DNA from 2 places in the Streptomyces thermospinosisporus genome. Region 1 is predicted to be linked to the other one. Evidence: predicted binding sites of a transcription regulator. Region 1 holds the regulator's gene; the other holds the start of a gene.
What was found. Region 1 encodes HspR, which represses chaperone genes until heat shock. Its sites were predicted from a motif close to TTGAGNNNNNNNNNCTCAA; they were not measured.
Positions count from the first base shown of each region.

Region 2: a site for HspR is predicted at 2,875-2,893, ahead of lon (endopeptidase La). Genes of this name have one in related genera too.

Region 1 covers NZ_BAAAIZ010000096.1:4,680-12,495, forward strand. The annotation lists gene grpE (nucleotide exchange factor GrpE) at 1-532, shown strand, start outside; gene dnaJ (molecular chaperone DnaJ) at 569-1,738, shown strand; gene ABD207_RS26530 (heat shock protein transcriptional repressor HspR) at 1,744-2,196, shown strand; gene ABD207_RS26535 (sugar ABC transporter substrate-binding protein) at 2,482-3,588, shown strand; gene ABD207_RS26540 (helix-turn-helix transcriptional regulator) at 4,270-5,298, shown strand; gene ABD207_RS26545 (helix-turn-helix transcriptional regulator) at 5,261-6,247, opposite strand; gene ABD207_RS26550 (helix-turn-helix transcriptional regulator) at 6,244-7,263, opposite strand; gene ABD207_RS26555 (hypothetical protein) at 7,558-7,816, shown strand, end outside.
Region 2 covers NZ_BAAAIZ010000010.1:68,739-76,554, forward strand. The annotation lists gene ABD207_RS05255 (HAMP domain-containing sensor histidine kinase) at 44-1,156, opposite strand; gene ABD207_RS05260 (response regulator transcription factor) at 1,153-1,893, opposite strand; gene ABD207_RS05265 (spermine/spermidine synthase domain-containing protein) at 2,017-2,730, opposite strand; gene lon (endopeptidase La) at 2,916-5,330, shown strand; gene ABD207_RS05275 (lysozyme) at 5,449-6,276, opposite strand; gene ABD207_RS05280 (MarR family winged helix-turn-helix transcriptional regulator) at 6,511-7,005, shown strand; gene ABD207_RS05285 (hypothetical protein) at 7,022-7,807, opposite strand.

The sequences.
Region 1 (7,816 bases):
GCTGGACCAGGTGCGCACCGCGCTCAACGAGCGCACCGCGGACCTGCAGCGGCTCCAGGCCGAGTTCCAGAACTACCGCCGCCGGGTCGAGCGCGACCGGGTCGCGGTCAAGGAGATGGCGGTCGCGAACCTGCTGACCGAACTCCTTCCCGTGCTCGACGACATCGGCCGGGCGCGGGAGCACGGTGAGCTGGTCGGCGGCTTCAAGTCGGTCGCCGAGTCGCTGGAGACGACCGTGGCGAAGATGGGCCTGCAGCAGTTCGGCAAGGAGGGCGAGCCCTTCGACCCGACGATCCACGAGGCCCTGATGCACTCCTACGCCCCGGACGTCACCGAGACGACCTGCGTCGCGATCCTCCAGCCGGGGTATCGCATCGGCGAACGCACCATCCGCCCCGCGCGGGTGGCCGTCGCCGAACCGCAGCCGGGCGCGCAGACGGTCAAGGCCGACAAGAAGGCCGAGAGCGCCGAGAACGCCGGTGCCGCGGACCAGGCGGACGACAAGGAGAACGGTGGCCCGGAGGAGGGCTGACCCAATCACGGACAACGGGAAGGAGGGACGTCGGGGATGAGTACCAAGGACTTCATCGAGAAGGACTACTACAAGGTCCTCGGCGTCCCCAAGGACGCCACCGAGGCCGAGATCAAGAAGGCGTACCGGAAGCTCGCCCGCGAGTACCACCCGGACGCCAACAAGGGCAACGCCAAGGCCGAGGAGCGGTTCAAGGAGATCTCCGAGGCGCACGACGTCCTCGGCGACCCCAAGAAGCGCAAGGAGTACGACGAGGCCCGCGCACTGTTCGGCAACGGCGGCTTCCGCCCGGGGCCGGGCGCCGGCGGCGGCACGTTCAACTTCGACCTCAGCGACCTGTTCGGCGGTCCGGCCGGGCAGGGCGGAGGCTTCGGCGGCGGTCTCGGTGACGTCTTCGGGGGCCTTTTCGGCCGCGGCGGCGGCGCGGGCACGCGGACGCAGCCGCGGCGTGGCCAGGACATCGAGTCCGAGGTCACGCTCAGTTTCACCGAGGCGATCGAGGGGGCGACCGTCCCGCTCAGGATGTCCTCCCAGGCGCCCTGCAAGGCCTGTTCGGGCACCGGCGACAAGAACGGCACACCGCGCGTGTGCCCGACCTGCGTCGGCACCGGGCAGGTCGCGCGGGGCAGCGGCGGCGGCTTCTCCCTCACCGACCCCTGCCCGGACTGCAAGGGGCGCGGTCTGATCGCCGAGACCCCTTGCGACGTCTGCAAGGGCAGCGGCCGGGCCAAGTCCTCGCGGACGATGCAGGTGCGCATCCCCGCGGGCGTCAGCGACGGCCAGCGGATCCGGCTGCGCGGCAAGGGCGCACCGGGCGAGCGCGGCGGTCCGGCGGGCGACCTGTATGTGGTCGTGCACGTCGGCAAGCACCCGGTGTTCGGCCGCAAGGGCGACAACCTCACCGTCACCGTTCCGGTGACGTTCGACGAGGCCGCGCTCGGCGGCGAGGTGCGGGTGCCCACGCTGGGCGGGCCGCCGGTCACGCTGAAGCTGCCGCCGGGCACGCCCAACGGACGCACCATGCGCGCCCGGGGCAAGGGCGCGGTACGCAAGGACGGCACCCGTGGTGATCTGCTGGTCACCGTCGAGGTGAGTGTTCCCAAGAACCTGTCGGGGAAGGCTCGTGAGGCGCTGGAGGCGTATCGCGAGGCAACCGCGGGTGAGGACCCGCGGGCGGAGCTGTTCCAGGCCGCGAAGGGAGCTTGATTGAGATGGACGGCCGTCGACGGAATCCGTATGAACTGACCGAGGACACCCCGGTCTACGTCATCTCGGTGGCGGCCCAGCTCTCCGGCCTGCACCCGCAGACCCTGCGGCAGTACGACCGTCTGGGGCTGGTCTCGCCGGACCGTACCCCGGGGCGGGGCCGCCGCTACTCGGCCCGCGACATCGAACTGCTCCGCCAGGTGCAGCAGTTGTCGCAGGACGAGGGCATCAACCTGGCCGGAATCAAGCGCATCATCGAACTGGAGAACCAGGTCGCCGAACTTCAGGCGCGGATCGCGGAACTGGAGGACGCGCTGGACGGCGCGGCGGCGGCGATGCGCCAGCGCGAGGCGGCCGTCCACGCCTCCTACCGCCGCGATCTGGTCCCGTACCAGCAGGTGCAGCAGACCAGCGCGCTGGTGGTCTGGCGGCCCAAGCGGCAGCAGCAGCCGGACTGACACCTTCCGGGGTTCCGCTTCGGGGCCCGGAGGCCGCCATCGGCCTCCGGGCCCCGTCGCGTGCCCGTGGGAGCGCGCACACATCAATGACCGGCGTATGTACAGGTGTTCGCGGCTGCCCCGCGATTCCTCCCCGGGGCCCTCACGAGATCAGCGGAGCGTGTCGTATCCACTTCGTTAAGTGGTTCCTCTTGACGCCGATGGCGGGTGAAGATTGGCTTTTCAGTCACATGGGTCGCACTGCTGTGCCCACGTCCCGAATTTCGTACTGAAGTGGACCTTCGCATGCGTCGTCGTATCGCCATATCCGTGGCCGCCACCTCCATGTCCGTGATGCTCGCCGGCTGCGGCGTGCTCGACGCGACGGGAAGCAGCGACGACGCCAGCCCCACCAAGGGCAACGACGTGAAGATCGGCCTGCTGCTGCCGGAGAAGGCCAACACGCGCTACGAGCAGTTCGACTACCCCATCTTCAAGCGCAAGGTGGACTCCCTCACCGGCGGCGAGGGCCAGGTCGTCTACGCCAACGCGGACGCGGACGCGGCCAAGCAGGAGAGCCAGCTGCAGCAGATGATCGACGACCGGCTCGACGTCATCGTGCTGGACGCGGTCGACTCGCACGGCATCGCCGACGACGTGAAGAAGGCCAAGGAGGCCGGCATCCCGGTCATCGCCTACGACCGGCTCGCCGAGGGCCCGATCGACGCGTACATCTCCTTCGACAACGAGCTCGTCGGCCAGGTCCAGGGACGGTCGCTGCTGGAGGCCCTCGGGGACGCCAAGGGCACCGACAAGATCGTCATGATGAACGGGTCGCCCACCGACCCCAACGCCAAGCAGTTCAAGGCGGGCGCGCTGTCGGAGATCAAGGGCAAGGTGACCATCGCCGCGTCCTTCGACACCAAGGACTGGAAGCCGGAGAACGCCCAGGCCAACATGACCCGGGCGATCAACGAGATCGGCGCGGAGAACATCGCCGCCGTCTACTCCGCCAACGACGGCATGGCGGGCGGCATCGTCAAGGCCCTCCAGGCCGCCGGCGTCACCGACCTGCCGCCCATCACCGGCCAGGACGCGGAGCTGGCCGCGGTGCAGCGGATCCTCACCGGTGACCAGTACATGAGCGTGTACAAGTCCTACCCGCAGGAGGCCGAGTCCGCCGCGGAGATGGCCGTGGCGAAGATCCAGGGCAAGGACATCCAGTTCGACGCGCTGACCCGCGACCGGGTGGACAGCCCCACCCACAAGAACATCCGGGCCCAGCTGGTGCCGGTCGTCGCGCTGACCAAGGACAACATCAAGGACACGGTCATCGCCGACGAGATCTACGAGGTGTCGGACATCTGCACCGCCAAGTACAAGGCGGAGTGCGAGGCGATCGACCTGAAGTGAGCGCGGGCCCGCGTGAGCAGGGGGTCGCCTGAAGTGAGCGCGGTCCTGCATGAGGTGAGCGCGGGCCGGCCGAGCGCCCGGGTCCGCCTGGTGTGAGAGCGGGGCGCTCGACGTGACAGCCGTGGTGAGCACGGCCCCGGCCAGGGGGGACGGCGGCCGGGGCCGCGCGTTCAGGGGGAAGCGGGCGGGCAGTCCTCGCCCAGCAGCCTGAGCCACTGCCGCTCGCGCTCCGTCAACGGGCAGCGCACGGAAGCACCGCTCCTGCTCCCCGCGCCGCCCTCCGCCTCGTGGTGAGGCGTGGAACCGGTCCCGCTGTCCGACTTCTCGCTGACATCCCACCTGGTCACAGTGGTGCCTGCCTTCCCCGTCAAGCCCGGTCATGCCTGGGCGGCCAGGGCCGCGTCGGCGGCAGCCCAGGCCGGACTCCCCCGTGAGTCCCCCGTGTTCCCCCGTGGATCCCCCGTGTTCCCCCGTGAGACCCCCGTGTTCGAGACAATCCCATCTCCGCCCGCACCGACACCACCCTCATCTTGTTGCAACGGGTCATCCCGGGGGAGTGCACAGAGCGGAATCCGGGCCATCAAAGGGGGCAATTCCGCGGTCGAGGCGTGTTGCGCGGCACGTTCCGTCCGCGCATAGTTGCGCTGCGGAAAGACGCTGCAACCGGGGGTGGAACGGGCGATGGCCGGGCACGGGACGGACGAGCATCCACACGGTGCTGACCGACTGTGCGAGGCCGGGGACCGCGTGTACTCCCGGGCCGTACGGCGCGGGCGCGTGCACCGCCGGGACGCCGAACCGGTCCCCTGCCTCCTCGAACTCGCCCTGCTGCACCCCGACCCCGACGACATGGACTGGCTGGTGCCGACCTCGCCCCAGGAGGTCATGACCCGGCTGCTGCGCGGGGTCTACGAGGAGATCAGCACCAGCCGGCGCCGGGTGGGCTCCGCGGTGGAGGCCTTCGAGTGGTACGCGGGCCTGGGCCGCCAGGTGCAGCCCGCACCGGCGGCGGAGGGCCCCGCCATCCGCGTCCTGGACGGACTCGCCCGCATCCAGGCGGCGATGGACGAGGCGACCCAGGCGTGCACCACGGAGGTGCTGACCGTCCAGCCCGGCGGCATCCGGCGCGAGGCGGAACTCTCCGAGGGCCTGCACCGGGCGATGGCCCTGCGCCGGCGCGGGGTGCGGATGCGGGACCTGTACACCCATGTGGCCCGGCACGGCCACGGGCTGCTCTCCTACCTGGAGTTGATGGGCGACGCGGTGGAGGCCCGCACCCTGGACGAGGTGACCGACCGCCTGATCCTCTTCGACCGCACGGTCGCCTTCATCCCCGCCAACGCCGAACGCACCATGGCCCTGGAGCTGCGCCACCCCGCACTGGTCGACTACCTGGTGACCGTCTTCGACCGCTTCTGGCGCCTGGCCATCCCCCTCACCGCGCCGCTCCCCGACACCGGCATCGAGGGCATCTCGCACCGGGAGCGGTCCATCGCGGCGCTGCTTGCGGAGGGCCACCAGGACGCGGTCATCGCCGAGCGCCTGGGCATCAGCGTCCGCACCTGCCGGGCGCACATCGCCCGCCTCTCGGAGACCCTGGGCGCGGCCAGCCGCACCCAGCTGGGCGTCCGCATAGCCCAGGCCGGCCTCGACCGCCCCCACCCCCCGAGCCTCACCGTCCCCGATCAAGAATCCCCGACCGCCCGATGAGGTAGCCGAGCTGGGCTCTGCTCTGGCTGCCGAGGGTGGCGGCGAGTCTGGCGATGTGGACGCGGGCGGTGCGGACGTTCAAGCCCAGTCGTTCGGCGATGGCGGTGTCGGTGTGGCCCTCGATGAGGAGTTCGGCGATGGCGCGCTGCCGGGGAGTGAGCCCGTCGGGCCCCGCCTGGGGGGTGCGCTGGGGGAACATCGGCTTCGCCAGGCGCCAGAAGCGGTCGAAGGCGGTGGCGAGGTAGCCGACGATCGCCGGATTGCGTATCTCGGCCGCGAGCGAGCCGTCCTCGTCGGCGGGCAGGAAGGCGACCGCACGGTCGACGATGATGAGCCGGCCGGGCACCTCGGTCAGCGCGCGGGCCTCGAGGTCTCCCCTCATGTCCTGGCGGGAGATGACAGCGGGGAGGTGGCGCATCGTCTCCTGGTAGAGCGTGCGGACGCGTACGCCGCGGTCCAGTACTTCCTGGTCGCGTTCGTAGGCCAGCGCGTCGGCGTGATCGCCTCGGGGGCCGGTGAGGCCCGCTCGGGGCTGGACGGTGAGCACTTCGTGGGTGCTCTGGGCCATGGCGTCCGTGATGGCCTGGTTGATCCTCCTGGTGCCGCTGAGGATCTTGATGGTGGGGGTGCCGTCCTCAGGTGTGGGGGAGGCGCCGATGCGCGACAGGGCCTGGAACATGCCGGCGACCTCTTCCTCGCGCCGCCGGGCCTCGGCGATGCGTTCGCCGGACTCGCGCAGGTAGCGGTGGAGGGCCACCAGAGGGGCGGTCGGCTCCAGCCTTGTCACGTCGTCGAGGGCGGGATGCAGCAGGTCCAGGTCGATCAGACAGGGGGCCGCCTGGGCCTCCTGGGCCGGCACCGAGCCCTCGCGGAGGGCCCGTTCGTAGAGCCGGGCAGCCGCGGCGCACAGCTCCTCCACCCCGTGCTCGGCGTGCGGCGCCGAGTTCACTTGCCGTCTCCTCCGTGTTCGAGGATCCCCGACTGCGCGATCAGATAACCGAGTTGGGCACGGCTGCCGCTGCCCAGGGCAGAGGCCAGCTTGGCTATGTGGGCCCGGCACGTGCGGACGTTCATACCGAGGCGGCGGGCGATCGCCTCGTCGACGTGGCCTTCGACGAGCAGCTTGGCGATGGAGTGCTGGATGTCGGTGATGCCGTCGGGGGCGGTCTCGTAGGGCGCGCCGGCGCTCAGGGGCACGGCCCTGCCCCACATGAACTCGAACACCTTGATCAGGTAGCGGACCAGACCGGGGTGACGGAGTTCCAGGGCGACTTGACGGTCTTCGCGCACCGGGATGAAGGCCACGGTCTCATCGCATATGATCAGGCGTTCGACCAGTTCGTCGATGGTGCGGTACTCCACCTTGCCGTCGGTGAACTGTTCGACCCAGGCGATCCGTTCGGGGCTGTACCTGGCCGTGTGCTGGTAAAGCGTGCGGATCCGCACCCCACGCTCGATCAGGGGCCTGTCACGCTCCAGCGCCTCCATGAGCCGACGTTCCGGGTGGCGGTGGCTCGGCTGGACTGCGAGCACCTCGTTCTGGCACTGGGCGGTCGCCAGGTCGAGCGCCTCGTTGATACGGTCGAGCCCCTCCAGCACGGTGATCGAGTGGATGGACTCCGTTACCGGCGCGCCGAGGCCCAGGAACGGTTCAAAGGCGTCCGCCAACTGGATGGACAGCCGCCTGCGTTCGGCGATCTCGCGCTCGATCGGGTCCAGGCGTTGGGCCAGTACCACCGATGGCGGAACCGGTCGCAGCCAGTTCGGGTCGTCAGGATCGGGACGGAGCAGGGCGAACTCCATCAGGCACGGGGCGGGTTCCGCGTCCGCCCGGGCGATACGTCCTGTGCGGAGGGCGTTCGAGTAGAGACGACGTCCTTCCGGGCACAACTCCGTCATGGCATGGGGATGTGTCGCTTTGGTCCGATTTGTTGGCAAATCTCCACCCCCCAGGGTCCTGAACATGCAGGAACATGATGCACCGATCGTGTGGCCATGACGTGCCCGAATGAGCCATCGTCTTACAGGACGGGGGAAGAGGGGACCTTCAAGTGAGGACGAAGCTGACTATGCGTAAGAGAATGCTTCGCTGGGTGCTTGTTGCCGCCTTCTCCGCCGTTGTGGCCGTCGGTTCGCTGAGTGGCCTCTCCGGAGCGGAGAGTGGGGTGCAGCAGGACACCGCTTGGTCGAGCGGGGCAGTCGGTTCGACCGACGGCGATACTGCGGATCTTCACCCGGCAGACACTGCGTGGAGCTGACGTGACCACACCACCCGACGACCGTTCCTTCCGCAGAGAGATGGCCACCGCCTACCGCTCCGGCTGGCACTTCATCGACCTGGTCACCGCCATCCCCCACAGCGGTGACTCGTTGATGGTGACCGTGTTCGGTGAGCCGGTCGTCGTCACGCGGGACGAGGACGGAGACGTACGGGCCTACCGGTGCCTGCGCCGGCCGCGGGGTGCGCCGCAGCCCGTGCGGTGTGCCATCCGGTACGGAATGATCTTTGTGAACCTCG
Region 2 (7,816 bases), on a different contig from region 1:
CGCGAACGCCTGTGGATCTTGAGGCTCCGGTTCGAACTTTACGTCAACTTTGCTGAGGCGGGCTGCCCGGAAGAGTGACAAGGATTCGGCAACCGCGCTCCGATTCGGCCACGCCGATCTTGCCGCCGTGCAGATCGACGGCCCAGCGGGCGATCGCCAGGCCCAGACCGGTGCCGCCGTCGCTGCCCGGGCCGTGCGGCCGGTTGACGCTGCCGCGGTTGAAGCGCTCGAAGACGCGGTGCCACTCGGCGCGCGGGATGCCCGGCCCCTCGTCGAGGACCTCCAGCTCCAGCGACTCCGGCTGCGGGCCGCGCCGCGCCTTCACCGTCACCCGGCCGTGCGGCGGGCTGTGCTTGACGGCGTTGTCGATGAGGTTGGCGACCACCTGGTGGATGCGCTCGGGGTCGGCGTGCGCGGTGAGCTCCGGGGGCGAGACGTCGAGGTGCAGATGGACGTCGGTGCGGGTGTGGCTGCCCGAGCCGCTGGCGATGCCGGCGCGGGCGGAGGCGACCAGGTTGGCCTCCTTGAGCACGCCCGACAGGTACGGCCACACCTCGAAGCGCCGCTGCTTGAGCGGGACCACGCCGTTGTCCAGGCGGGACAGGTCCAGCAGGGTCTCCACCAGGCGGCCGAGGCGCTCGGACTGCTTCAGCGCCGTGCGCATGGTCTCCGGGTCGGCCTCGGTGACCCCGTCGACGATGTTCTCCAGCACCGCGCGCAGGCCCGCGATCGGGGTGCGCAGCTCGTGCGAGACATTGGCCACGAGTTCCTTGCGGCGCCGGTCCTGGGCCTCCAGCTCGTCGGCCATGACGTTGATCGTCTGCGCCAGGTCGCCCAGCTCGTCCTTGCGGTTCACCTGGACGCGGCGGGTGTAGTCGCCCTGCGAGATCGAGCGGGCCACCGCGTTCATGTCGTCCAGCGGCGCGGTGAGCGAGTGCGCCACGAACTGGGTGATCAGCAGCGTGGCGATCATGGAGAAGACCATGATGAACCGCAGCTCGGTCTTGGTGTGCACCGCGATCATGGACAGACCGGTGGTGATCAGCACCGAGACGACCACCAGGGCGGCCAGCTTGGTCTTGATCGAGAACGGGCTGACCCCGGCCCGGGATCTGGGCGCCCCGCCACCTCTGCGCGCGGCCGGCCCGTCGCTCATGGCGTCGGCGTCTCCAGGGCGTAGCCCACGCCGTGCACGGTGCGGATGCGCTCGGCGCCGATCTTCCGGCGCAGCGCCTTGATGTGGCTGTCGACGGTCCGGGTGCCGGAGGCGTCCGCCCAGTCCCACACCTCGGCCAGCAGCTGCTCGCGGGAGAGCACCGCGCGCGGGGTGTTGGCCAGGCAGACCAGGAGGTCGAACTCGGTGGGCGTCAGGTGGACGTCCTCGCTGCGCACGCGCACCCGGCGCTGTGCGTGGTCGATCTCCAGCTCGCCGAGGCGCAGGATGCCGCTGCGCGGCGTGGTGGCCGCCAGCGCGGCCCGCTCCATGCGGCGCAGCAGTACGTGCACGCGCGCCGCCAGCTCGCGCATGGAGAACGGCTTCGTCATGTAGTCGTCGGCGCCGACGCCGAGGCCCACCAGCATGTCGGTCTCGTCGTCGCGCGCGGTGAGCATCAGCACCGGCACCGGCCGCTGCGCCTGCACCCGCCGGCAGACTTCCAGGCCGTCGAAGCCCGGCAGCATGACGTCGAGGATCAGCAGGTCGGGCTGCCATGCCTCCGCGGTGTCCACCGCGGACGGGCCGTCGCCCGCCGTCTGCACCAGGAATCCCTCGGCGCGCAGGCGGGTCGCGATGGCGTCCACGATCGTCGCGTCGTCCTCGACCACCAGGATCCGCCGCTGCGCGCCGGGTGTGGTCGCCGCCGTGCCGTTGTGGGAGGTGTGTGTCTGCTCCATCGCCCGCCCCTGAGGTGTGCTTTCCGGAATCCGTGGGGTGATCCGTGATCAGCGCAGGACTGCGCTTGACGCTTGAATGATCTGCGTCAGTGCAGCAGCGTACGGGGAGTCGCGGCGCCTTAGCTATCCAGGGCGTACGCCGAGGTGCACGACGTCCGGAACGCCCCGGGCAACGGGGATCTCTTCGGTACGCACCTGACGGAACCCGGCATTCCACAAGGTTTCTTCGAAATCCGCGGAGGGCTGCGCCGACCACACGGCGAGCACGCCCCGCGGCCTCAACGCCCGTGCGCAGGCCGCCAGTCCGGCCGGCGAGTAGAGCCCCTCGTTGTCCTCGGTGACCGTCCAGTCGGGGCCGTTGTCGATGTCGAGACACAGGGCGTCGAACGTGGCGTATGTCTCATGGACGTAGGTGATCAGGTCCGCCTCGACGATCTCGGTGCGCGGGTCGGCGAGCGCCTCGGCGGAGAGCGTGCCGAGCGGGCCGGTGCGGTGCCAGTCGATGACCGCCGGTTCCCGCTCCACCACGGTGATCCGTCCCCAGCGGCGGTCCGCGGCGGCGTGTGCGAGCGAGAAGCCGACGCCCAGCCCGCCGATCAGGACGTGCGGAGCCGGGCGCGGCTCCTCCCCGGCGCGCCGGTCGGCGGCGTCCAGCTCGGCCAGGGCCGCGTCGACCAGCCGCCGCTCCGAGCGGCCGTCGGAGGTGTCCATCAGGAAGCAGCCGTTGGCGATGATCTGCAGCAGGCCGCCGTGCCTGCGCAGCACGACCTCGCCGTACGGCCCCTCGCGGCGGTCCAGGACTTCGGGCGCATCGGGAATGTCGTACGGGGTGGACATCCGTTCATCTTGGCAGGCCCCGCATGCCGCCCGGGGCGACCGTTTCCCCCGTACGGGTGATCGCCCGTACGGGGGATCACCTCCTCGCCCGGATGATCGCTGTGAGCGAACAAACCTTGGGGAACATTCTGGGGCTCACGAGCATTGAGCCGGTGTAGCTCAACTTGACTGCCGAAGGGACGATCATGGCTGCTGAGTCCACACCGCTCGCCCTGCCCGTGCTGCCGCTCGACGACGAGGTCGTGCTGCCCGGGATGGTGGTCCCGCTGGACCTGAGCGACTCCGAGGTGCGCGCGGCTGTGGAGGCTGCGCAGGCCGCAGCCCGGAACGAGCCGGGCAAACCGAAGGTGCTCCTGGTCCCCCGCATCGACGGCACCTACGCCGGCACCGGCGTCCTGGGCACCGTCGAGCAGGTCGGCAGGCTCGCCGACGGCGACCCCGGCGCCCTCATCCGCGCCCGGACCCGTATCAGGATCGGCGCGGGCACCACCGGGCCCGGGGCGGCGCTGTGGGTGGAGGGCACCCCGATCGAGGAGCACGTGCCCGACCCGCTGCCCGGCCAGGTCACCGAGCTGGTCAAGGAGTACAAGGCCCTCGCCACCTCCTGGCTGCGCAAGCGCGGCGCCTGGCAGGTGGTCGACCGGGTCCAGGCGATCGACGACGTCTCCACGCTCGCCGACAACTCCGGCTACTCGCCGTTCCTGACCACCGAGCAGAAGGTGGCGCTGCTGGAGACCACCGACCCGGTGGCCCGGCTGAAGCTGGCCACTCAGCAGCTGCGCGACCACCTCGCCGAGCAGGACGTGGCCGAGTCCATCGCCAAGGACGTCCAGGAGGGCGTCGACAAGCAGCAGCGCGAGTTCCTGCTGCGCCGCCAGCTGGAAGCCGTGCGCAAGGAGCTGCGCGAGCTCAACGGCGAGGCGGAGGGCGACGAGTCCGACGACTACCGTGCCCGCGTCGAGGCCGCCGACCTGCCGGAGAAGGTGCGCGAGGCCGCGCTCAAGGAGGTCGACAAGCTGGAGCGCGCCTCCGACCAGTCCCCCGAGGGCTCCTGGATCCGCACCTGGCTCGACACCGTCCTCGAGATGCCGTGGAACGAGCGCACCGAGGACTCCTACGACATCCGGGCCGCCCAGGAGGTGCTGGACGCCGAGCACTCCGGCCTGGAGGACGTCAAGGAACGGATCATCGAGTACCTGGCGGTGCGCAAGCGGCGTGGCGAGCGGGGCCTCGGTGTGGTCGGCGGGCGGCGCGGCGGGGCCGTGCTCGCCCTGGTCGGGCCGCCCGGCGTCGGCAAGACCTCGCTCGGCGAGTCCGTCGCCCACGCGATGGGCCGCAAGTTCGTGCGCGTCGCCCTCGGCGGCGTCCGCGACGAGGCCGAGATCCGCGGACACCGGCGCACCTACGTGGGCGCGATGCCCGGCCGGATCGTGCGGGCCATCAAGGAGGCCGGGTCGATGAACCCGGTGGTGCTGCTCGACGAGATCGACAAGGTGGGCTCGGACTTCCGGGGCGACCCGGCCGCCGCCCTGCTCGAGGTGCTCGACCCGGCGCAGAACCACACCTTCCGCGACCACTACCTGGAGGTCGAGCTCGACCTGTCCGACGTGGTCTTCCTGGCCACCGCCAACGTCCTGGAGGCCATCCCGGAGGCGCTGGCCGACCGCATGGAGATCGTCCGCCTGGACGGCTACACCGAGGACGAGAAGATCGTCATCGCCCGCGAGCACCTGCTCCCGCGGCAGCTGGAGCGCGCGGGACTCGCCCAGGACGAGGTCACCATCGAGGACGGCGCGCTGCGCAGGCTCGCCGGTGAGTACACGCGCGAGGCCGGCGTGCGCAACCTGGAGCGCTCCATCGCACGGCTGCTGCGCAAGGTGGCCGCCCAGGTCGAGCTGGGCGAGCGGGAGCTGCCGTTCACCATCACCGAGGCCGACCTGCGTCCGCTGATCGGCCGCCCGCACCACGTGCCCGAGTCCGCCCAGGACCCGGCCGAGCGCCGCACCTCTGTCCCCGGTGTCGCCACCGGGCTCGCGGTGACCGGCGCCGGCGGCGACGTGCTCTACGTGGAGGCGTCGCTGGCCGACCCGGAGACGGGCGCGGCCGGGGTGACGCTGACCGGGCAGCTGGGCGACGTGATGAAGGAGTCCGCGCAGATCGCGCTGAGCTTCCTGCGCAGCCACGGCGCCGAGCTGGAGCTGCCGGTCGGCGACCTGAAGGACCGGGGCGTGCACATCCACTTCCCGGCGGGCGCGGTCCCCAAGGACGGCCCCAGCGCCGGCATCACCATGACAACGGCCCTCGCCTCGCTGCTGTCGGGCCGGCTGGTCCGCACCGACGTGGCGATGACCGGCGAGGTCTCGCTGACCGGGCGAGTGCTGCCCATCGGCGGGGTGAAGCAGAAGCTGCTCGCCGCCCACCGGGCGGGCATCAAGACCGTGATCATCCCCAAGCGCAACGAGCCCGACCTGGACGACGTGCCCGAGGAGGTGCTGGACAAGCTCGACGTCCGCACCGTCACCGACGTCCGCCAGGTCCTCGAACTGGCGCTGTCGCCGGCCACCAACGGCACGGCGCCCGAGGTTCCGGTCGCCGCGTGACGGAGGTGACCGGATGAGGGGAGGCCCGGGTCCCGTGAGGGAGGCCCGGGCCTTCACCTTGCTGTGCCGTGCATCCGCCGGCCGGACGACGGGGGCGGGTGTGCCGTGCCGCCGCCGCTCAGGTGCCCAGGGCCAGCCTCCGCAGCTGGTCGAGGCTGCCGTTGAAGCGGTCGTGGTCGCCGACCGTGGGACCGGTCGAGGTGTACTGCCACATCGTGTAGTGGCTCCAGCCCGCCGGCAGCTCGCCCGCGGTGGAGGCGTACCGGGCGATCCACAGCGGAGTGGTGGAGGCGAAGCCGGAGTAGTTGCCGGTGCACTGCTTCCACCAGCTGGTCGAGGTGTAGAGCACCGGGTTGCGGCCGGTGCGGGCCCGGTACTGGTTCATGAAGTCACGGATCCAGCTCACCATCGAGCTGGTCGACTTGCCGTAGCAGTCGTCCCCGTACGGGTTCCACTCCATGTCCAGCGCGCCCGGCAGGGTACGGCTGTCGGCGGACCAGCCGCCGCCGTGGTCGACGAAGTAGTTCGCCTGGGTGGCGCCGCTGGAGGTGTCGGGCGTGGCGAAGTGGTACGCGCCGCGGATCATCCCGGCGTCGTACGAACCGCCGTACTGCTGCGAGTAGTAGGGATTCCGGTAGTACGTCCCCTCCGTGGCCTTGGCGTAGGCCCAGCGGACGCCGCTGCTCCACAGGGTCGGCCAGGCCACATTGCCCTGGTGGCTGGAGACGTCCACGCCCTCGGCCTGCGCCGCGCGCTCGACGGGCAGGCCGCCCCGGCCGTCGTGGGGCACCACGCCCATGCCCATGTAGGCGGAGCCGCGGGGCGGGACGGCGGGCGGGGACTCGGCCGCGGCGGCCAGGTGGGGCAGGGAGAGGACGGCGAGCAGGGCCGCGACCACGGCCGTGAACGCCCGTAACCCGGGCAGTCCGGATATGCGTTCGGGCATGAAGCACCTCCGTCGGTGGGGGGAGCCAGGCGCTGACACGTGTCAGCCGCCGCCCGTGCGGCGGGCATGCCGCGTCCGCGCCTGGTGAAGGGAAAGCTGCGCACGCAGACCGTGCAGCGGGAAGGGGGTCCGGGCGCTGCCGTTGGTCTACGCCTGCGAAATACTTACCGGGCAGCATCGATGTCGCCACTTGGCGAAAACTTTCACGAGCGGGAAACCTAGGCAGGGGCTGACGTGCAGGAAGACGGAAACGGCAGCGCGGGGCGCGCCGCGTCCCCGGCGCCCGGAAGCGGCGCGGACCAGCCCGGGTTCCTCGCGCTGGAACGGGAGTTGACCGTCCTGTTGCGGCGCGCCCGGGCCAACCAGGGGGAGATGGCCAGGGAGGTCCACCCGGATCTGGAGTCCTCCGCGTACGGGCTGCTCGTCCGGTTGGATGAATGCGGCCGGCAGCGGGCCACCGAGCTCGCCGCCTACATCGGCGTCGGCAAGGCCACCATGTCGCGTCAGCTGCGCGCACTGGAGGAGCTGGGGCTCGTCGCCCGCGAGCCCGATCCGGCCGACGGCCGCGCCTGGCTGGTCGCGCTCACCCAGGAGGGTCAGGACCGGGTCCGCAGGGTCCGCGAGGCGCGCCGCGCGCGCTACGCCGGACGGCTGGCGGACTGGGACCCGCAGGAGGTGGCCGAGCTGGCGCGGCTGCTGGGGGAGCTGAACCGGAGCATGGAGAAGTAGCCGAAGCCCGGCCGCCTCACAGCTCCACGAACACCGCCGTCGCGTCGTCGTGGCGCTTGCCGCGGCCGGGGACGGTGCCCTCGGCCCCGTTCCGTTCCAGGTCGCGCACCCGGTCCACCAGGGCCTGTGGGCCCTCCTTGCGGACCAGGGCCAGGCAGTCGGACCAGTCGCCCTGCGCAAAGCGCTCCACCCAGCGGGCGGCGCCGTCCGTCAGGGCGAGCAGGGCACGTACCTGCCCGCGCGGCAGCGAACCGGTGACCGCGCGCGCCGCCACCGACGGGTCCGCCGCGGCCGTGAAGAAGCCGCCCTCCTTGTTACGCACCGTGGCGTCCACCAGGGCGTCCGTGGCCAGCGCCGAGCGGGGCAGCAGGGACAGCCGCTCGTCGAGCAGCGGGGTGACCGCGCCCGCCGGCGACTCGGCCAGCAGCACCGAGTCGGACAGGACGAGATAGTCCACCGAGGCCGGTGACCAGCGGGCCAGCACGACCGTGGCCTGGGGCGTACGAGGGTGAGAAAGGTCACAACTGCCGGCGTGGCTCTCGGCCGTCCTGGAAATGGCTTCGGCCAGCACCTCGGTCAGGGGAACATCCGGGAGCGAAACGGTCAGTTCCGTCAGTGCCCCGCCCAGCCGGGCCGTGAACCAGGGGACCGAATGCAGACAGCCCGTCCCGGTCCTCGGCGGCGTCACCCCGTCCAGGACGACGAGCGCACCGCCCTGTCCCGAGGCCGGAAGTCCGACGCTCGCGAAGTCCTCGTTGGGGCGATCCGGGTCACCGGGTTCCGAAACAAGCTCCGTACGCATCCGGCCAGT